DNA from 3 places in the Bradyrhizobium sp. 87 genome. Region 2 is predicted to be linked to each of the others. Evidence: predicted binding sites of a transcription regulator. Region 2 holds the regulator's gene; each other region holds the start of a gene.

Region 1 (3,487 bases), on a different contig from region 2:
GCCGAACCTCCTTCAGCCCCAGCGCATCCTGGTAAAACTTCAGCGCGACATCGAGATTGCGCACGCGCAGCATGGTGTGGAGGTATCGCATGGTTGTTGCTCCCTGGGTGGATGGAGGGTTTTTGGTTCGGCCGAGCCGAAGGGAGTAGGAGATAGCAGGAAAATCCCAGCAGGGGCAGGGGGCGGGTGCACATGTGCATGAGGGTGAAGCCGGCTGATGAAGTAAATCAGCCGGCGAAATTTCAATGCACTTTCACCGCAAATCCAGTGCCGCACACGCGTCATTGGCTGTGTGTGCGGGCCAGTCTGCTGCCGCGACCTATTGCGCCGCGAGGCGGTTTCCGGCCTGCTCGATCGGCGGCATGAAGAGCGATACCGCGGTGCCTTCGGGGTCGCGAAACTGGAACGTCCTGTTGCCCCATGGCATCGTTTTCAACTTGTGCACCAGCGTAACCTTGTCTTTCAGGCGCTGATAATCCGCATCGATGTCTTCAACCTGAAACTCGATCACGGCGGTGCGGTCGGCGCCGGGCTCGGCACTGTTTTCTTTCCAGAGCGCGACCGTCTCGGCTGCGCCGATTGCCAGGTTGGCGCCCGGCGTCACGATCTTGGCGAACACCGGCGCGAGCCATTCGGCGGAAACTCCGGTCACCATTTCGTAGAACGAAACCATGATTTTGATGTCAGTGGCGATCAGGCGAGTGGAGGCGTACTTCATGACATGTCCTTTGTTGACCCCAGATTGAGCGGCATCGCGGCGCTCGTCGCACATCGCTGCTGCCACCCTGATGTCAGCAGTCACGATGCCGCGCCGAGCGCGCCGTGAATGGCGATGGCAGTGCTCAAGCGCTAGAAAACGAGCCCTTCACGAAGCTCCACAGCGCTAACCGGGTCCTCAGAACGGTGACGCAAACCGCAGAACTTGGCCACCTCATTCACGGGGGACACGGGGTTGTTTAGCCGTTGGCAGATGAACTCCCCGCGGAGCTGACGCGACTAACCGCTATGGCCAATATTCTAGGCGAGCTTCTGTTTGCACTTATCCGCTCGATTGTTGCCGGATGGGCGTATGCGCTCTGGGTCAAACTGGCGACATGGCTCGAGCCGAAAATCCAACGGCGTTGGGTGAAGATTGCCGTAGGAGGCCTCCTCGGCCTGGCAGCCTTTTTTATGATTCCGATCGTGATGGCGCTGTTGGGCCTTTGAAGACAATGAAATCCGTTCTCACCGTCGCACTGGCAATCGGGGCCCTCGTCTCGACGGTGCTGCTCGTCATGGAGCAGCTAACCGACTACTCCACCCCTGTGATGGCATGGGAGATGCCGGGTATATCCGCAGCTTACCTTTTCTGGGGAGCTGTCGGCAGTTCCGTTTTCTTGGGCGTCGCCATCACTTGGGCCGTGAACGCCATCGTTTACGGGGCGCCCGCTTTCGTTGTCCTTACAGTCATCAAGCTGGCAATCCGCGATCTGCCGAAGTGACAGAACTGAGCTCGGCGCGGAGCCGATGCTCAGCGCGCTCAAGAAAATGAGCGGCAGCAGGTCATGCAAGGCGCCTGACGCGCCTTGCATGATCGTCTGAAATTTCGCCTGCCGGCGAGCGGCCGGACGGCCGACATCATGAACCACGACGGAGTTGGAGGCGACGAATGCCCGTAAACGAAGGTCTCTCGTCGTGAAATGGTTTAGACGATACGCAGTTGGCTGCCTGATCGCGGTGCTCCTGTTCTCGGGCCGAGACAGTTACAAACGGCCCGGCGAAGACATGCGCTACGGGGCCATCCTTATGGTAGCCGCCGGTTGGCCTGTTGTTGCCGCGATTGTCGTGGGAAGCACCATCGGTGACATCGTACATGACGTGAAGCAAGGCAAAGCAGGATGAGTGCCCGGCTCGCAAAGCGACAGGCCCCGATCCCGGCATTGAAGTTGTGGAATCGACATTGCGGGATCGTGCGCTCAATCGACGCTGTCTGTGCCCGACGAAATGCAGCGCGCTCAACGTTTGTGAATGCAGCGTTGGCCGAACGCCTGCAACCTTCCCGCGACACTTCTGATCATCGGTGAGTCATGTTCTTCCGTCTCGCAGGGGCGGGGCGTACATGCCCGCTGTCTACTTCTCGAGCCCGGCCTTTTGCCGCATCGTGTCGATCAGCTCTGACGCCTCTGCCTTGGTCAGATCCTTCTTGGGGAGGGGCTTGTGCGCCTGCTCGGCGAGGGTCTTGAGGTAGGATTCCTGGGCGCCGGTCATCGGGTCGTCGCCGGAAACCCAATCCTTCGGATCCTTTTGTGTGTTGTCCCCGGTGTTGTCAGCTGTCTTGTCAGCCATCGCGATCTCTCCTTTTCCACCTAACGTCGGCGCGCGCTTGTCGTTCCTCATTTGTTCGTCAGTCGAAAACGTGCGGAAATTGAACGTCTCGAGATCTGCCATGAAGAACCGACCTACTGGCCAGCGCGGAACAAGCGCTCCCGCCAAGCGTAGGTTCTGCATGAGCGAGAACCTGTCCCATCTCATCGAACATTCCGTGCAGATCGCCTGGGATTATCTGGAGCGCACCGCACAAATCAGCGACGCGCCGTTCACCAGCCGCTTTCTCTCGGCCGCCGTCGAAGAGATGGTCCGCAAGGGCGAGCACAGACGCCTCATGCTGGCCAACCGGGCCATCACGGCGTTCGAGCGGCTTTCCAATAGGCAAGCTGCATAGATCGGTCCCCGGCCTTCGGTCGTCACTGCGCGGCGGTCCTGCAGTTCTCCGAGTGCAATTTGTTGAACCCCGGCGAAGCCCGGCGCGACCAACCGCCATGCTGCAAAGCCTGCTCGGCATCGGAATTGGCTTCGCGGCCTATGTGCTGAGACACCAAAGAGGAAAGTCGTGAAGGCGATCACACTGCTCGCGGTGGCGGCCATGCTGCTGGTGGAAATCTTCGGGTCGAAGGCGAGCGTCGGCGGCTCGATGAGCTTCATGCTGGTCTTTGTGCTCGTGATGCTGGCTGTCGCGATCTACGAGGCTTGGTCGAACGAGCGCGGCGCGATCGGATGGATCGTCAACCTGTTCGCTTCGGCGGTTGGCGGGCTGGTTGCGGTTGCCCTGATCGGGATGGCCGTGGAGGCGATGCTGCCATACCTTCACCTCGAAGGTTCGCTCGCGTCCTCGCAACATCCCCTGAAATACGTCCTAGTCGCAGCCATTGCGATCTGCATGGTGCTGGGATCATGGCTGCCGCTGTTGGCCGTCAACCGGTTTCGTCACTGAAGGGCACCCGGCGTCGCGCTCCCTAGCGCTTTGCTTCCTGCTTGCCACGCCTGATTTCCTCGGCTTCGTCCACGAGCTTCAAGGCGGCGCCGTCATAGCTGAGCTTCAGGCCACGGCCGACGGTCCATATCCATCCTTCCCGAGCGTCGCGGGTTGGCTGGGCGTTGAACTGGTCGGAGATCGATTTGACTGCAGCGTCTTGGGGACCGGATTGTTCAACTCCGCAATGACGCGCCA
Region 2 (3,487 bases):
CAGCGGGCCGACCGTTCGAGGGGACGGTCGGAGCCGGCGAGGCCGTGCGGATCTTCACCGGCGGCGTCGTTCCCTTTGGCGCGGACGCCGTCGTGATCCAGGAGGACACGGTCGCCGCCGGCAAGCGCATCACGATCAAGGAAGCCGCGATCGCCGGCCGGCACATCCGCCCCGCCGGCGTCGATTTCCGCGAGGGCGACGTGCTCCTGCGCAAGGGAAGCCGTCTGACCGAGCGAGACCTCGCGCTCGCCGCCGGGATGAATCATCCGCACCTTGCCGTTGTCAGGCGTCCGAAGGTCGCGATTCTCGCCACCGGCGACGAGCTGGTGATGCCGGGCACCACGCCCGGCCACGGCCAGATCGTCTATTCCAACGGCTACGCCCTGCACGCGCTCGCCCGCAGCGAGGGCGCCGAGACCATCGACCTCGGTATTGCCGCCGACACGCTCGAGGCCACCACCGCCGGCATCCGCCGCGCCCGCGAGAGCGGCGCCGACGTCCTGATCACGACCGGCGGCGCATCGGTCGGCGACCACGATCTGGTCCAGCAGGCACTGCGGGACGAAGGCATCGCGATGGCGTTCTGGAAGATCGCGATGCGGCCAGGCAAGCCGATGATGCACGGGCGACTCGGCGCAATGGGTGTGATCGGCCTGCCGGGCAATCCCGTATCGTCCTACGTGTGCGCTTTCCTGTTCATGGTGCCGCTGATTCGCGCCCTGTCGGGCCGTTCAGTGATTCACCATCGCCGTGAACGCGCCGTGCTCGGCCGCGACGTCGGCGCCAACGACCAGCGCGAGGACTATCTGCGCGCGCATCTTGAGGAGCGTGACGATGGCACACGCGTCGTTGTTCCCGTCAATCATCAGGACTCTTCGCTGCTTGCGAATCTCGCTGCAGCACAGGTACTTCTCGTCCGCGCACCATTCGCGCCGAAGGCCGAAGCCGGCACGGCTTGCGAAGTGTTGCGGCTCCCCGTCTGAGCGCCCCCGCAACGCGCGTTCCGCGCACTTTGCTCTGTTCACGGTAAATTAAGCAGTTGCGGAACATGTATCGAACATATAGTGTCTGTTCATGATTTGTTTCGAGCATGCAGCGGCTTATGGCCGAATTCAGCGTCTCGGAATCGGACGACATCAACCGGGGGACTTTGGTCGAGATGTTAACGCGCAAACAATACGAGCTTCTGCGGTTCATCAGTGAGCGTCTGAAGGAAAGCGGCGTGCCGCCCTCCTTCGACGAGATGAAGGATGCGCTCGATCTGCGCTCGAAGTCGGGCATCCATCGCCTGATCACGGCGCTCGAGGAGCGTGGCTTCATCCGACGCCTGCCCAACCGCGCCCGTGCGATTGAAGTCATCAAGCTGCCGGAGCTCCAGGCAGCCGCTGGCAGCCGCCGCGGCTTCACGCCGAGCGTCATCGAGGGCAATCTCGGCAAGGTGCGTGCGAGCGCGAGCCTGCCCGCTGACGAGGGCGAACGTCCCGTCGCGGTGCCGGTGATGGGCCGCATCGCGGCCGGCACGCCGATCGAGGCGTTGCAGACCCGCAGCCATACTATCAGCGTACCGCCTGACATGCTCGGCTCGGGCGAGCATTACGCGCTGGAAGTGCGCGGCGACTCGATGGTCGAAGCCGGCATTCTCGACGGCGACATGGCCCTGATCCAGCGCAACGAGAGCGCCGATACCGGCGACATCGTGGTGGCGCTGATCGACGACGAGGAAGCGACGCTGAAGCGCTTCCGCCGTCGCGGCGCCTCGATCGCGCTCGAGCCCGCCAACGCGGCCTATGAGGTCCGCATCCTGCCGCCCAACCGGGTGAAGATTCAGGGCAAGCTGATCGGGCTTTACCGGAAGTACTGATACCGGGAGTCTTTCTATCGGCAGTACTTCATATCGGAAGCACTTCATGCCGGAGGTGCTTGGCGCCTCGCGCGCTTCCGATCGGCATCGCCGGTCAGAGATTGGAGCGGATCATCGTCCGCTCCGGCTGGATAGCCTTTCTGGTTCTGCACAGACTATCCGGCCCCTCCTCCAACGCTGGCTCCTCGCCACGCCGACGAAGCAGCACCGCTTCAAGCAGCACCGCTTCGCGGCTCGGTTGTTCGAGGAAACAGCGACCAGCGGTCAAGTTCGGCCGTTGCAGCCAAGTTGGCAATGTTCGCGTACGCGCCTCCCGAATGCATCGCGGCGAGCTTTGTTCCTATTGAATTCGGGAAAGATAATGTGATCGCGGCTTGCGGAAGCCAGCCGCAGATTTGCCCACAACCAAGCAGAGCGTTCGTGCTTCCACTCTGATAGAGGCCTGCGCCTCGATAAGAGACGCGGGTTGCTATCCCAGCATGAGGAGCACCCGATGTGTGACTACAGCCTACATGCCGTCGCGTCGCGCCCCGCCGAAGTCGGCGAGACGATCGTCACGACAAGCTTCCGCGGCACCTCGACGCGCGGCTTCGCCTCTGCAGCCGATCCGTCTGTTGCCGTCTGCCTGCTGCCGGGGACGGAGCTCGCCTTCGCCGACGACGTCCGCTACGACAATCGCTGGATCTGGACGCGCACCATCAATTCCCGCGTGGGCAAGTTCGGCAAGATCGATCCGCACGTTCCCGACCGCCATCATGATGCGATCGAATTCCCCGACGGCAAATACGTGCTGGTGACGCAGCTCGTCGAAGGCCAGCGCGCGACGGTGCTGCAACTGCCGGTGACTCAGTCGGTCACCGAGCGCGAGCACAAGGCGCAGATCACCGCCGACAGGCAGCCGACCGTCACGCACCTGCCGATCGGCTGACAGAGCCGCCCTCCGGCTACGAAGTCGGAGGTCAGGATTGAATCGCCATCGCCGGCCGTGGCCGGCGAGATGGTGTGGTTTGCACCCCGCGAATCCGAACGGACGCACCGAACCACTGCGTTGCTCCGCACCATCAGATCAATCGTCGGCTTGCAGGTCGGTGTCCGCCGGCGTTGCGTCCTTGATGCGAGGCGCGGTCGACTTTGGCGCGAGGCTGCCGTCGAAATCATCCTCGCCGGCGCCGGCCGGCAACCAGGGGCGGCTCGTGCCTCTCGCCCTCACTGCCTGAACCACAAAACCGTCACCACGCTGCGTCAGCGCCAGCGCGCTCTGGCTGGCGAGCCGCTGCCGATCGACCACCATCGCCGCGCAATCGGGCGGCGCGGGACGTGTCGTCACCACCAGGGCGGCCCGACTGCAATCGTCTGCGAGAGCGTCGACGCGCAGTGCCAGCGCGACCAGCCTCCCGTCGGCCAGTGGCGTCACGCAGCCGGATTCGTCGCAGGACACGCCATCGGCAAGCGAGGCTCTGCCCGCATCGCGCGGATCGGCGTCGGCAGCGAGCCATTCCTTGAGCAGAAAGCTGTCCTTGTTCGTCCTGATCAGGTGCAGATATCCGTCCCTGCCCCGCACCGCGACGCTGGCGCCATCCCCGGCAATCAGGATGTCGGGCTGCCGCGCCGACAGTCCCCAGGGGA
Region 3 (3,487 bases), on a different contig from region 2:
CGATCAGCGCGGCAAGCTCGTCATTGTCGTGGACATGGGCGTCGAGATCGCGCTGCTCCTGCACCACGATCTCGGTGCGGCTTGCCGACAGCCGCACCATGTCGAAGCCGAAGCCGGGATCGAGGGGATCGGCGAGTGCATCGAGACGCTCGCGGAACAGCCGGTCGACGACCGCGCTCCGCGTCACGGGACGTCCGGTTTCGACCATGATGGCGCGCACCGCGCCGTCGGTACGGAAGAATGTGGCTTCTAACCGTCGCGCGCCCTTGCCCTGCTTCTCCATCGACGCGATCAGCGTGTCGGCGAGGCGCGACAGCGTCATCGCGATCATGGTGTCGGTCGCGATCGGCTCGGCAAAGCGTTTCTCTACGATGTAATCGGGCAGCGGCTTTCGTGGATTGATCGGCGCATCGCCCTGTCCCAGCGCGTGCGCAAGCAGCGTGGAGAACCGCGCACCGAACCGCGCCGTGATTTCGCTCGGCGTGCGCGAGGCGACATCGCCGATGGTTTTCAGGCCGGCGCGGCGCAGGCCGGTGCTGATGGCCTCACCCGCACCAAGCGCGGACACTGGAAACCGGCTGATTGCCGCCGCCTCCCCGCCATTGGCAACGATGCTACCGGATGCCTGCCGCGTCAGCGTGCGCGCGCAGACCGAGGTGCCGGCGATCGCCGCGCTGACGGCAAAGCCCTGGCGATCGAGGGCACGGACAAGGGTTTGCAACAGCGTAGCCTCGCCGCCGAACAGATGCGCGCAGCCGGTGATGTCGAGGAACAGCCCGTGCGGCGGATCGAGCGCCACCAGCGGCGTGAAGCGGTCGCACCAGTCGGCGATGTCGCCGATCGTCTTGGCATCGGCCACGGCATCGGCATCGAACACCTTTAGATCCGGACACATCGCCCGGGCATTGGCCAAGGGCTGGCCGATATGCAGCCCGAGGCGCTCGGCGGCCTCGTCCAGCGCATGGATCACCAGCGCGTTGCTGTCCTTGGCGACGACGATGCTGGGCTCATTGTTTTTATGCAGTCCGACGTTGCCGAAGAACCGCTGGATCCGGTCGATAGGCAGGCGCGGCAGCCACAGGCTGAGGATACGTCGACGATTCAGAGAACTGGCACTCATCACATTTCCATTCCATGATCCACCGGCCGCACGGGCCATGACGATTGCGCAAGAGCTCGGCATCGAAGCGCGGCGCGCCCCAGGCGCTCCACATCGCGCCCGGCGGCGAATGCGCCGCGCGCAGCATCCATCTGGTCTCCGCGGTCGATGGCAAAGGTTGTGCGGCCATCCGCAGCAGCAAGCCGGTGACACCGGAAGACTGCGCAGCCAGCGTCAGCTTGCGGCTCGCCACAAGATCGAACTGCCTGGTCTCACCCCAGAGCTCGAGCACGACGGCGCCCAGCGCGTCGCAGGCGAGCGCATCGGCCGACGTGCGCAACGCACTCTCCACGTCGGCGGCGCGCACCATCACCATACGACGCGGATCGAGACCGATCTCGGTGAGCCCGCTCATCGACAGCGCACCGGTTTCAATTTCTGAAAAATCCTGCCGCACCCACAGCAGCGGTTTGCGTGCCGTCATGCGCCCCGCAAGTCCGGTGACAAAGCCGGTCGCGGCCGCGCCCTGACGTCCTTCGCAAAATACCTCGTGGATTGCCGCGCGTGCGAGCCCGCCCTTTAGCGCGCTGTCGGCCTCGCGATGGCCGAGCGCGACACGGTCGCGATGATGCACGACCTCCGCCGTCTCGATGCGCTCGATCTGGCCGCGCAAGGCTGCAAGCGCGCTTGTTCGTGCGCCGCTCATATACGCCGCTCCTCAGGAGTGATTGCCGGTGGCTCTCAAAAAGAGAACCAGCGGCTAGCTCATTTGTTCATGATATGTTCTAATATAAAGCTAACGACGCCCCAGGAGTCAATCGAATTGGCGGGCCTTGGGATTCATGAGCTGAATCAAAGGGATCCAATATGGACGTGCAACGCAAGCTGGAAATCCTGGCCGACGCCGCCAAGTACGACGCGTCTTGCGCCTCCAGCGGCACCGAGAGGCGGGATTCCAGCGACGGCAAGGGCATGGGATCGACCGCGCCCGGCATGGGCATTTGCCATTCCTACGCGCCGGACGGTCGCTGTATCTCGCTGCTCAAGGTGCTGCTGACCAACGCCTGCAATTACGACTGCCTCTATTGCGTCAACCGGGCCTCTTCCAACGTGCCACGCGCCCGCTTCACCATCGACGAAGTCGTCAAGCTGACGCTCGACTTCTACCGGCGCAATTACATCGAAGGACTGTTTCTCTCCTCCGGCATCATCCGCAACCCCGACTACACCATGGAGCAGGTGGTAAGCGTCGCGCGCAAACTGCGCGAGGAGCATCACTTCCGTGGCTACATCCATCTCAAAACAATCCCCGAGGCCGACGATACATTGATCTCCGAGGCCGGCAAATATGCCGACCGTCTCTCTATCAACATCGAGATGCCGCAGGAGACGAGCCTGCAGCAATTCGCGCCCGAGAAGGACGTGCGCGCGATCCGCCGCACAATGGGCCGACTGCGGCTGAAGCTGGACGAGGCCGAGGAAAGCCGTAGCGCGAAGACGAAAGCCAAGCCGCAGCGCTTCGCACCGGCCGGCCAAAGCACGCAGATGATCGTCGGCGCCGACGCGGCCTCCGACCACACTATCCTCCACACCAGCGCCAATCTCTACAGTTCATACAGGCTGAGGCGCGTCTATTATTCCGCGTTCAGCCCGATCCCCGATGCCAGCCGCGCGCTGCCTCTGCGCGCGCCGCCCTTGCTGCGCGAGCACCGACTCTACCAGGCCGACTGGCTGATGCGGTTCTACGGCTTCGACGTCGGCGAGATCGTCGACGACAGTGCGATGCTGCCGCTCGACATCGATCCAAAACTCGCCTGGGCGCTGCGCCACCGCGACCGCTTCCCGCTCGACGTCAACCGGGCCAGCCGCGAGGAATTGTTGCGCGTGCCGGGCTTCGGCACCAAGGCGGTCGAGCGCATCATCGCGGCGCGCCGCACGACCACCATCCGCGTCGCCGATCTCGCGCGGCTGCATGTGCCCCGGAACAAAGCGCTGCCGTTCATCGTGCTGAGCGATCACCGGCCCGCGCCGCACCGCCTCGACGAGGCACGGCTGATCGAACGGTTCAAGCCGAAGGCCACACAACTGGGATTTGGCTTCTGATGCAGTACATCACCCTCGAGAACGAAACCGATTTCGACGGCTGGCGCAAAGCCGCGCGTAGCCTCGTGCTTCACCAAATGAAACCGGTCGATGTCACCTGGACCGTGCAGGGCGGCGAAGCGGAGCTGTTCGCGCCACCCTCGCCGTCTCCGCTGCCGGCCGGTGGCGATAGCACCTTCAACGTGCCAGCAAAATTCGTCGAGCTCGCCAAGGCCGCGATCCTGCATCGCGATCCCGAGCGTTTCGCGATCCTCTATCGCCTGCTGTTTCGGCTGAACGACAATC

Evidence for each region. Region 2 encodes LexA, which represses DNA repair genes until DNA is damaged. Its sites were predicted from a motif close to TGTTCNNNNTGTGTTCNG; they were not measured.
Region 1: the regulator LexA is predicted to act here: its motif matches at 2,367-2,384, upstream of IVB50_RS22595 (DUF3072 domain-containing protein).
Region 3: the regulator LexA is predicted to act here: its motif matches at 1,870-1,887, upstream of IVB50_RS39905 (putative DNA modification/repair radical SAM protein).

The regions. Positions count from the first base shown of each region.
Region 1 covers NZ_JADPIQ010000090.1:4,217-7,703, reverse strand. The annotation lists gene IVB50_RS22615 (VOC family protein) at 1-91, opposite strand, end outside; gene IVB50_RS22610 (VOC family protein) at 320-718, opposite strand; gene IVB50_RS22605 (hypothetical protein) at 964-1,206, shown strand; gene IVB50_RS22600 (hypothetical protein) at 1,212-1,481, shown strand; gene IVB50_RS22595 (DUF3072 domain-containing protein) at 2,110-2,325, opposite strand; gene IVB50_RS22590 (hypothetical protein) at 2,486-2,701, shown strand; gene IVB50_RS22585 (hypothetical protein) at 2,870-3,250, shown strand; partial or broken gene IVB50_RS22580 (hypothetical protein) at 3,273-3,487, opposite strand, start outside.
Region 2 covers NZ_JADPIQ010000075.1:13,836-17,322, reverse strand. The annotation lists gene glp (gephyrin-like molybdotransferase Glp) at 1-983, shown strand, start outside; gene lexA (transcriptional repressor LexA) at 1,160-1,861, shown strand; gene IVB50_RS16635 (hypothetical protein) at 2,355-2,789, shown strand; gene IVB50_RS16630 (ComEC/Rec2 family competence protein) at 2,928-3,487, opposite strand, start outside.
Region 3 covers NZ_JADPIQ010000148.1:300,661-304,147, forward strand. The annotation lists gene IVB50_RS39895 (DNA polymerase Y family protein) at 1-1,120, opposite strand, end outside; gene IVB50_RS39900 (DNA replication/repair protein) at 1,017-1,805, opposite strand; gene IVB50_RS39905 (putative DNA modification/repair radical SAM protein) at 1,967-3,202, shown strand; gene IVB50_RS39910 (UdgX family uracil-DNA binding protein) at 3,202-3,487, shown strand, end outside.